3 regions of the Bacillus sp. CPT56D-587-MTF genome follow, and region 3 is predicted to be linked to each of the others. Evidence: predicted binding sites of a transcription regulator. Region 3 holds the regulator's gene; each other region holds the start of a gene.
What was found. Region 3 encodes CtsR, which represses protease genes until heat stress. Its sites were predicted from a motif close to ATGGTCAATAAAGGTCAAACA; they were not measured.
Positions count from the first base shown of each region.

Region 1: a site for CtsR is predicted at 1,769-1,789, ahead of clpP (ATP-dependent Clp endopeptidase proteolytic subunit ClpP). Genes of this name have one in related genera too.
Region 2: a site for CtsR is predicted at 1,810-1,830, ahead of clpB (ATP-dependent chaperone ClpB). Genes of this name have one in related genera too.

Region 1 is NZ_JBYTEF010000001.1:4,761,302-4,764,585, reverse strand. Features, by position in the region: gene whiA (DNA-binding protein WhiA) at 1-472, shown strand, start outside; gene AC3WVZ_RS24650 (HPr family phosphocarrier protein) at 496-744, shown strand; gene clpP (ATP-dependent Clp endopeptidase proteolytic subunit ClpP) at 1,141-1,722, opposite strand; gene AC3WVZ_RS24640 (DUF421 domain-containing protein) at 1,963-2,832, opposite strand; gene AC3WVZ_RS24635 (DUF1657 domain-containing protein) at 2,853-3,059, opposite strand; gene spoVAE (stage V sporulation protein AE) at 3,071-3,284, opposite strand, start outside.
Region 2 is NZ_JBYTEF010000001.1:858,082-861,365, reverse strand. Features, by position in the region: gene clpB (ATP-dependent chaperone ClpB) at 1-1,792, opposite strand, end outside; gene AC3WVZ_RS04485 (YjzC family protein) at 2,002-2,181, opposite strand; gene AC3WVZ_RS04480 (Cof-type HAD-IIB family hydrolase) at 2,673-3,284, shown strand, end outside.
Region 3 is NZ_JBYTEF010000001.1:5,091,626-5,094,909, forward strand. Features, by position in the region: gene mcsB (protein-arginine kinase McsB) at 1-901, opposite strand, end outside; gene mcsA (protein-arginine kinase activator protein McsA) at 906-1,454, opposite strand; gene ctsR (transcriptional regulator CtsR) at 1,625-2,086, opposite strand; rRNA gene rrf (5S ribosomal RNA) at 2,295-2,410, opposite strand; rRNA gene AC3WVZ_RS26500 (23S ribosomal RNA) at 2,460-3,284, opposite strand, start outside.

The sequences.
Region 1 (3,284 bases), 330 kb from region 3:
TATATGTGAACTGATGAACGGATTTGATTTAAATAGTAAGACGTTGGAAAGAAGAAAAGGGTACATTACGTATTTGAAAGAAGCAGAAAAAATTACAGAGTTTTTAAATATTATAGGTGCTCATAATGCACTTTTAAGATTTGAAGATATTCGAATCGTACGTGATATGCGTAATTCTGTAAATCGTTTAGTGAACTGCGAAACAGCTAATTTAAATAAAACAATTGGTGCAGCACTAAGACAGATTGAAAATATTCGTTATATTGATGAGACAGTTGGTCTTGATATTTTGCCGGATAAATTACAGGAGATTGCACAATTACGAAGAGATTATCAAGATGTAACATTGAAAGAGTTAGGTGAGATGGTATCCGGGGGGAAGATTAGTAAGTCGGGTATTAATCATCGTTTGCGTAAAATCGATGAAATCGCAGAGAAATTACGCGCGGGGGAAACGTTAGTAAAAAAATAAGAGGTTAAAGGGGAAATGGAGCTGTGGTTCAAAAACGAGTTCAGGTTTCATTAAAAAACGGTTTACAAGCACGTCCGGCTGCGTTGTTTGTACAAGAGGCAAATCGCTTTCATGCAGATATCTTCATCGAGAAAGATGGAAAGACAGTAAATGCAAAGAGCATAATGGGGATTATGAGCTTAGCAATTGGAACTGGAAGCATGATAACAATTACAACAGAAGGTTCAGATGCAGAAGAGGCTTTAGAAGCATTAGCTGTATATGTACAATAAGAAGCTATCGCGTATATGCGATAGCTTTTTTGTTTTGTTGTTTGTGCGGATTAGCGGGGAGGGGTATTTAGCTGGTTTGTCCTTGTCGGAGATTGTCGGTAAATCGATATGTTGTGTCGAACCGTTGATATATTAAAAAAATCGTTGATATAATTTAAATTTTGTTCGATATAATTGAAAAATCGTTGATATATTTAGGTGAATACCAGAGTGGGTATCCAGAAGGAGGTGCATGATAATAAAAAAGCACCCTGTAATAGGGCGCTTTTTTATGTATCCAGCTCCAGCGGCTAGAATCTCCGGTCGCTTCGCCCCTTCATTCGAGGCAAAAAGCGCCTCGGAATCAGGTGCTCCATCGCCCTGTGATTCTGAACGAGCCGCTTCCGCTTTTAAGTATTAACGATTTGTAAAGATCTTATCGATTAAACCGTATTCTAAAGCTTTTTCTGCTGTCATGAAGTTGTCGCGGTCTGTGTCGCGTTGTAGTACTTCAAGTGGTTGACCAGTGCGGTCAGCAAGAATTTGGTTTAGTTTTTCACGTAAGAATAGGATACGTTTTGCAGCGATTTCGATTTCAGTCGCTTGACCTTGTGCTCCACCAAGTGGTTGGTGAATCATTACTTCACTGTTTGGAAGTGCGTAACGTTTTCCTTTTTCACCTGCTGCAAGTAAGAATGCACCCATAGATGCAGCCATACCGATACAGATTGTTGATACTTGTGGTTTAATAAACTGCATTGTATCATAGATTGCCATACCCGCTGTGATAGAACCACCAGGGCTGTTGATGTAGATGTGAATATCTTTTTCTGGATCTTGAGATTCCAAGAATAAAAGCTGGGAAACGATTGAGTTAGCTACGTTGTCATCAATTGCACTACCAAGCATAATGATGCGGTCTTTTAATAGTCGAGAGTAAATATCGTAAGCTCGTTCTCCACGATTTGTTTGTTCAATTACTGTAGGAATTAAATTCATCTGTTATTTCCTCCTTATAAAGCTTTCTTAGTCTTATAATACAATTATGGTCAATAAAGGTCAAACGAAACCACTTTAAATCAAAAAAATATGTAGTTGTACCATGAAATATTCGCTATGTTTTCGAAATTCCCTGCTTATGTATCTTCAACATCATAACCGAATTACATAAATTTAAACGTTACGAAAACTGGAGAAAAAAGAAAAGAACGCCTTTTAACTGAAGCGTTCTTTCGATAATTAGTTCTTTAAAAGATAGGTTACTTTATTTAAAATCTTTTCGATTTGTTTCGCGTTTTTACTATACATTTCGCTTGCTGACTTCGACTTTGTTTCTAGGGAAAATAGTTCAAGATCAGCATGACATTTTTTTAAAGATGCTAATAATAAAGGTTTGTTTTGAGGAGAAGGCATTTGGAGTTTGTCATTGTAAATGTCGATAGTAAGTTGTCCGTATGAATCCACTTGACCAAGGAAGACATTTTCAATAACAACACCGATTTTTTCTAATTCTGAATGTAGCCAAGCGCGGTTATGTCCGCTTGCTGAAAGAGGTTCATCTAGTACATTTCCATCCATAATAACAGTTTGTGGTTCTTTTTCATTTGGCACTTTTAAACCGAGATCTTTTGCTGTAAGTGGCTGAGAATCTTTCTTTAATAGTACATTTAATTCTCCACTCGGTTCTAAGACCGCAAATTCGACTTCCGCTATACTGAATGCACCATTTCCTCTAAGAAGTTCAAGTAACTCATCACTTGTATATTTCTCTTTCTTTAAGTTATCCTCAAGTACTTTTCCGTCTTTTATTAGCACTGTCGATTTTCCTTCAAAGAAATCTCTAGCGGCTTTGTTTTTTAAGGAAAGAATGCCAACAAAAAAAGGTACCGAGGCGAAAATAAGTATTGCAAAGACGCCGTGGAAAAATTTTGAATCAAGCCCTGTAGATACTTGGGCAGCGATGACACCGATTGTCATTCCCGCTATGTATTCAAAAAAGGAAAGTTGAGAGATTTGCCTTTTTCCTAAGCACTTTGTAATAGTGAATAAAATAATTAATATGAATACAGAGCGAAGGATGACAAGTGTCCATTCCGGTAGGTGAGACATAGTCATTTCCTCCAGTCTACTTAAAACCCTTTATATTGAGGTTCTTCACGTTCTAATACTGAAACTCTATCCTGTAAATCAGCGATGACACTGTCCATTTCTAACATACATTCATGAAATACGCGTTTTGCTTCATCGTCTGTAGAGTTTAGCGAAAGGGAACTTAAGCTTGCTTGAGCTCCCCTTACACTAGCAAGGCAAGTTTTTACGCTAGCGATAACAGTCATATAAACACCTCTTATCCTTTCGGTTTGAATAACAACGCTCCAATGAAGCCGAAAATAATAGCTGCTGATACACCGGCGCTCGTTACTTTAAACATGCCGGTAATAACGCCAACGATGCCATGTTTTGCAGCTTCTTCCATTGCGCCATGAACGAGGGCATTACCAAAGCTTGTAATAGGTACAGTTGCCCCGGCTCCAGCGAAATCAATTAATGGCTCATACAAA
Region 2 (3,284 bases), 4.2 Mb from region 3:
TAATACCAGCGCGAGCACGAAGAACTGCGTCTGACACTAAGCTTACTGCTTCCTCTTGTCCGATGACACGCTCTGATAAGATTTGCTCTAAGCGTAATAATTTCTCGCGTTCACCTTCCACGAGTTTCGCAACAGGAATACCAGTCCAGCGTGAAACAATATCTGCAATTTCTTCTTCACTTACTTCCTCACGTAATAAACGATTTTCTTGTTTATTATGCGCGCCCATTTCTTCCGCTTCTTTTAACTCTTTTTCAATTGCGGGAATTTTCCCGTGACGAAGTTCGGCTGCTTTATTTAAATCGTAATTGCCTTCTGCTTCTTCTAATTCACGACGCAAACGTTCTAAATGTTCACGTAAGTCACGAACTTTGTGAATGTCTTCTTTTTCTTTCTCCCATTTCGCTCTCATGCCACTTGCAACTTCTTTTAAATCCGATAATTCACGTTGCAATGTTTTTAGACGCTCTTGGCTACCACGATCCGTTTCTTTCCCAAGAGCCGCTTCTTCAATTTCCAGCTGCATAATGCGGCGCGTTACTTCATCTAATTCTGTTGGCATAGAATCAATTTCTGTACGAATTGTTGCACACGCTTCATCAACAAGGTCAATTGCTTTATCAGGTAAGAAGCGATCTGAAATATATCGATCTGATAAAACTGACGCTGCTACAATCGCACGGTCATGAATATTTACACCGTGATAAATTTCAAAGCGTTCTTTTAATCCACGTAAAATTGAAATTGTATCTTCAACAGTTGGTTCTTCTGCTAATACTTGTTGGAAACGTCTTTCTAGCGCTGGATCTTTCTCAATATATTTGCGATATTCATCGAGCGTCGTCGCCCCGATACAATGCAGTTCACCGCGCGCAAGCATCGGTTTTAACATATTTCCTGCATCCATGGCTCCCTCTGTTTTACCAGCTCCAACTATTGTATGAAGTTCATCAATGAATAATAAAATGCGTCCTTCACTCTTTTTAATTTCATTTAATACAGCTTGCAGACGCTCTTCGAACTCACCACGGAATTTCGCACCAGCTACGAGTGCACTCATATCTAACGCAAAAATCGTTCTATCTTTCAATCCTTCAGGTACATCCTTTTTCACGATACGCTGTGCTAGCCCTTCAACGATTGCTGTTTTACCAACACCTGGCTCCCCAATTAAAACAGGATTGTTTTTCGTTTTACGTGAAAGAATACGGATTACACGTCGTATTTCACTATCACGGCCGATTACAGGATCAATTTTCCCTGCTCTCACTTCCGCCACTAAATCACGGCCATATTTTTCTAACGCTTCATAAGTTGCTTCTGGATTTTGACTCGTCACTCTTTGATTCCCCCGAACTGTCATTAAAGACTGTAATAAGTTATCTTTCGTAATATGCAATCTTGTAAATAATCGATTTATATCGCCTTTTTCTTCAGAAAAAGCAAGCAATACATGTTCTACTGAAATGTAATCATCCTGCAGTTTTTCTGCTTCTTTTCCTGCTCTTACAAGAAGTTGTTGCAGAGCGCTCGTTACATACAATTTTCCAACTTCTGCACCGCTCCCCGTTACAGAAGGTTTCTTTTTAATTAAACTTTCAGCACCTTGCTTTAATGCTTCTATATCAACATTCATTTTTTGAAATATACGTACTGCTAATCCATCTTGCTCTTCTAATAATGCAAGTAATAGATGAACAGTATCCACCTCTTGGTGATGATGAGATACCGCTAAAGATTGGGCACTCATAATCGCCTCTTGTGTTTTTGTTGTCATTTGATTTAAGTCCATCTTTACAGCCCTCCAAAAGTTTGACTTTCTTTGACCTTTGATTTGATTATACGCCAACTGACTTTTTTATACAATAATTTTGCCTATGTATTTTCAAACTTATTATTTGAAAAAGAAAAAGAGAGCATTCATTATACTGCTAAAAAATACGGTAAATGAAATTACAATGTGTAACGACAAAAAAGCCGCAATAATGATTGCGGCTTCTGTTACGGTTTTCTTTTATATGTCCACTGGCGGTTATGATTCGTGTTATCCGGAAACTTTTCACCGGCAGTTAATTTCACCATTTGCGGATCTTTCACCATACTTCCCGTTTCACCAATTTCTACGTAAATGCCATCATTCGGCGCTTTTTGTCCAGAACGAAACCTGCGATTTTGTCCCATCTTCATTCTCCTTCCATGACGTCTTGCCTCATTAGTATATCCATTTTAAAAGAAAGCTTTTCTGTCATGTTTAGGAAACAGTACTACATCTCATTCTTGTACATATATATGAATGACACAAGCGTAAGCAGGGATTTCTTTCCTACCTGTAGAAAAAAAAAAGAAACCAACCTACTCTAGGCTAGTTTCAAAGGAGAGTCAAACATATACGAGAAGATTACATGTTCATTATATGCCTCATCACACGAGCAATGTAACCCTTTTCACAATTTGTACATAATGAAAGAAACATTGTTTGAACTTTCTAAAAAGATGTTGACTTTTCTTAATTTCCAACGATAAATAGTAGACACCACAGCACTTTGAGACGTAAGATGGATATATAGTGAAATTTCCATCTATGGTGATTTCACCGAGTCTAACCTCTTATTTCTGCATATTAAAAACGGAAATACAGATAGATACAAAAAATTATTATAAGAGGTGAAATTATGAACAAACAACATTTAATCGCATTAGACTTAGACGGCACTTTATTAACAGACAACAAAATAATTTCCACTCGAACGAAACATACAATTGCAAAAGCAAAAGAACAGGGACATATTGTCGTTATTTCAACAGGACGTCCATTCCGTGCTAGTTATGATTACTATAAAGAACTTGATCTTAACACACCTATCGTAAACTTTAACGGCGCTTACGTACATCATCCTCTTGATTCAAACTGGGGAACACATCACTCTCCTCTTGAGCTAGCAACAGCGCAAGAAATTGTCCGAGCTTGCTTTGATTTTGGCGTAAAAAATATATACGCGGAAGTAATGGACGATGTGTATGTTCGTGAAATTGATGAAGATAAAAAACATATTTTCGAATTCGGCTCTCCTAAGATTTTTACGGGAGACTTATTAAATATTTTAAACGATCATCCAACTTGCTTATTAATTGACGCACATGACGAGCATTCTACTGCAATTCGTCAACATTTAACCGATATGCATGCGGAAGTAATCGACCATAGAAAATGGGGCGCACCTTGGCCGATTATTGAAATTGTGAAAAGCGGATTAAATAAAGCAGTTGGATTACAAAAAATTTCT
Region 3 (3,284 bases):
GATCAATACCGAGTCGTACATCCGATAAGCAAGTTGCCGCTTCTGCAGATTGAATTAAACGACTGTTTGCTAGTATACCGTAAGAACGATAAACCTTATCTTCAAGCTCAATGCTCGAATTTTGTACAATTAATTCTCTGGCCAATTTTTCTTGTTGTATAATTTGCTGCATGACACTCTTTAAATCTGCAATAATATCTTCTTCGGATTTCCCTAACGTCATTTGATTTGATACTTGAAATATATTACCTAACGCTTCGCTACCTTCACCGTATATTCCTCTTACTACTAAACCTAATTTTTGAATTACTTGTATAATACGGCTAATTCTTTTTGTTAAAACCAGCCCTGGTAAATGAATCATTACAGAAGCTCTTAATCCTGTACCAACGTTAGTAGGACAACTCGTAATATATCCAAGTGATTCATCAAAAGCATATTCAACCTCTTTCTCAATCCAATTATCTATTTGATTGGCGCTTTGAAGAGCCTTTGATAACTGTAGTCCTGGAAATAGGCACTGAATCCTAATGTGGTCTTCCTCATTAAGCATCACACTAATGTGTTCGCTTTCTGATAACAGACATGCTCCATATTCGGTCCCTGCTAGATTTGGACTAATTAAATGCTTTTCGACTAAAACTCTCCTTTGAAGAGGAGTTAGTTCATTCATTTTTAATAGTCCAAACTTCCCAAAGGGCTCTACCGCTTTATTTATAAATTTCTTTTTAAATAATTCTTGAACCTTTTGAGCTTCCTCTTCGTTTTGCATAGTAGAAAATTGATATTGCTTAAAATTACGAGCCAAACGAATTCGACTACTTAAAACAATATCAGAATCAGGGCCATCCCCCTTCATCCATGGACTAATCGCTTCATTCATAATTTTGTCCAGTGACATAGAACTACTCCCCCTCTCTATGCTCACTAAGCTGAGTTTCAAGCCCTCGAATTTCATCTCTTACCTCAGCAGCTTTCTCAAACTCCTCATTCTGTACATATTGTTTCAGAATAAGTTTTAGTTCATCTAATTCTTTCTTTAAGTGGATATTTCCTTCCATTCGTTCCGGAATTTTTCCACAATGTTCTGTATGTCCACCATGAAGTCGCTTTAACAATGGGTTTAAGTGTCCTTTAAATGTATCGTAACAAGAAGCACAACCAAAGCGTCCCACTTTTGTAAAATGTTCATATGTCATCTTACAATCTGGACATCTTACTGTATTTGTATTTGAAAACCCGTTTTTTCCTTCTCCAAACATTGTTGATTCACCGTGTAATAAACCAGCAAATACATCATGAAATGAAAAGTTAGACTGTGATGATTGAAAGAAAGACGTATAGCCACTTTGCTCCGCACATTGCTCACAAAGATGAACTTCCGCCTTCTTCTCGTTGATTACTTTTGTATAATGTAAAGTTGCTGGTCTTATATTACAGTTTTGACAAGTCATCAATATCCCCACCTTTACAACAGGAACGATCTACCTCATGATACTTTTCATACATTACTAGATTGTCCTCTTTCCTTAATCCACTCAGATAAAAGTACATGCTCTTTTTCAAAACTTCTACAATATTTAACTGCCCTATCTTAATTATCATTCTTTTACAAAAGCTGTATTTATTTATATTTCAGTGTTCTTAACATTGCGCATAATATTCGAGCCCTAAGTTCATCTCGAGAAGGAATATCCATTGATAATACAGAACGATCTAGTACACTTAACATTAATTTTGCTTCACGGCCTGTTATGATTCCCTCTTCTAATAAACGTATAATCATACTCTCTGCATTCCCTTGTGCAACGCTATGATCAATCATATGAAGCATTTGATCAATAATGTCTATATCATCATGCAGTTTGACTTTTATAATGCGAATGTAACCTCCTCCACCACGTTTACTTTCTACTACAAATCCTCTTTCTAATGTAAAACGGGTATTGATTACATAATTGATTTGAGATGGTACGCACTCGAATCGATCCGCAATCTCATTTCTTTTGATTTCAATCACATTATTATTACTTAAGTCAATAACTTGCTTTAGATATTGCTCAATGATATCAGATATATTTCTCATTTATCCGCCACCTTTATTGACTTTGACTATCTTTGACTTTAATTATATACGTATTAATAAAATTTGCAACTCTTTTGCTTATTCACTATCCTAGCCACATTCCCCTGCATTTAATCAAAATAGTAATTATTTAAGCATATTTTTTTAATTACTATGGATTATAAAAGAAAACACGAAAAAACACGAGTCATTTGACTCGTGTTTAGTTGCTTGGCGACGTCCTACTCTCACAGGGACAAGGTCCCAACTACCATCGGCGCTAGAGAGCTTAACTTCCGTGTTCGGTATGGGAACGGGTGTGACCTCTCTGCCATCATCACCAAACTATGAAGGCATATTCCTTCAAAACTAGATAACATTTGCTACATATTATATGGTTAAGTCCTCGATCTATTAGTATTCGTCAGCTCCACATGTCACCATGCTTCCACCTCGAACCTATCAACCTGATCATCTTTCAGGGATCTTACTAGCTTACGCTATGGGAAATCTCATCTTGAGGGGGGCTTCATGCTTAGATGCTTTCAGCACTTATCCCTTCCGCACATAGCTACCCAGCTATGCCCTTGGCAGAACAACTGGTACACCAGCGGTGCGTCCATCCCGGTCCTCTCGTACTAAGGACAGCTCCTCTCAAATTTCCTACGCCCACGACGGATAGGGACCGAACTGTCTCACGACGTTCTGAACCCAGCTCGCGTACCGCTTTAATGGGCGAACAGCCCAACCCTTGGGACCGACTACAGCCCCAGGATGCGATGAGCCGACATCGAGGTGCCAAACCTCCCCGTCGATGTGGACTCTTGGGGGAGATAAGCCTGTTATCCCCGGGGTAGCTTTTATCCGTTGAGCGATGGCCCTTCCATGCGGAACCACCGGATCACTAAGCCCGACTTTCGTCCCTGCTCGACTTGTAGGTCTCGCAGTCAAGCTCCCTTATGCCTTTGCACTCTACGAATGATTTCCAACCATTCTGAGGGAACCTTTGGGCGCCTCCGTTACACTTTAGGAGGCGACCGCCCCAGTCAAACTGCCCACCTGACACTGTCTCCCGGGTCGATAAGACCCGTAGGTTAGAATTTCAATACAGTCAGGGCGGTATCCCACCAGCGCCTCCACCGAAGCTAGCGCTCCGGTTTCAATGGCTCCCGCCTATCCTGTACAAACTGTACCAAAATTCAATATCAGGCTACAGTAA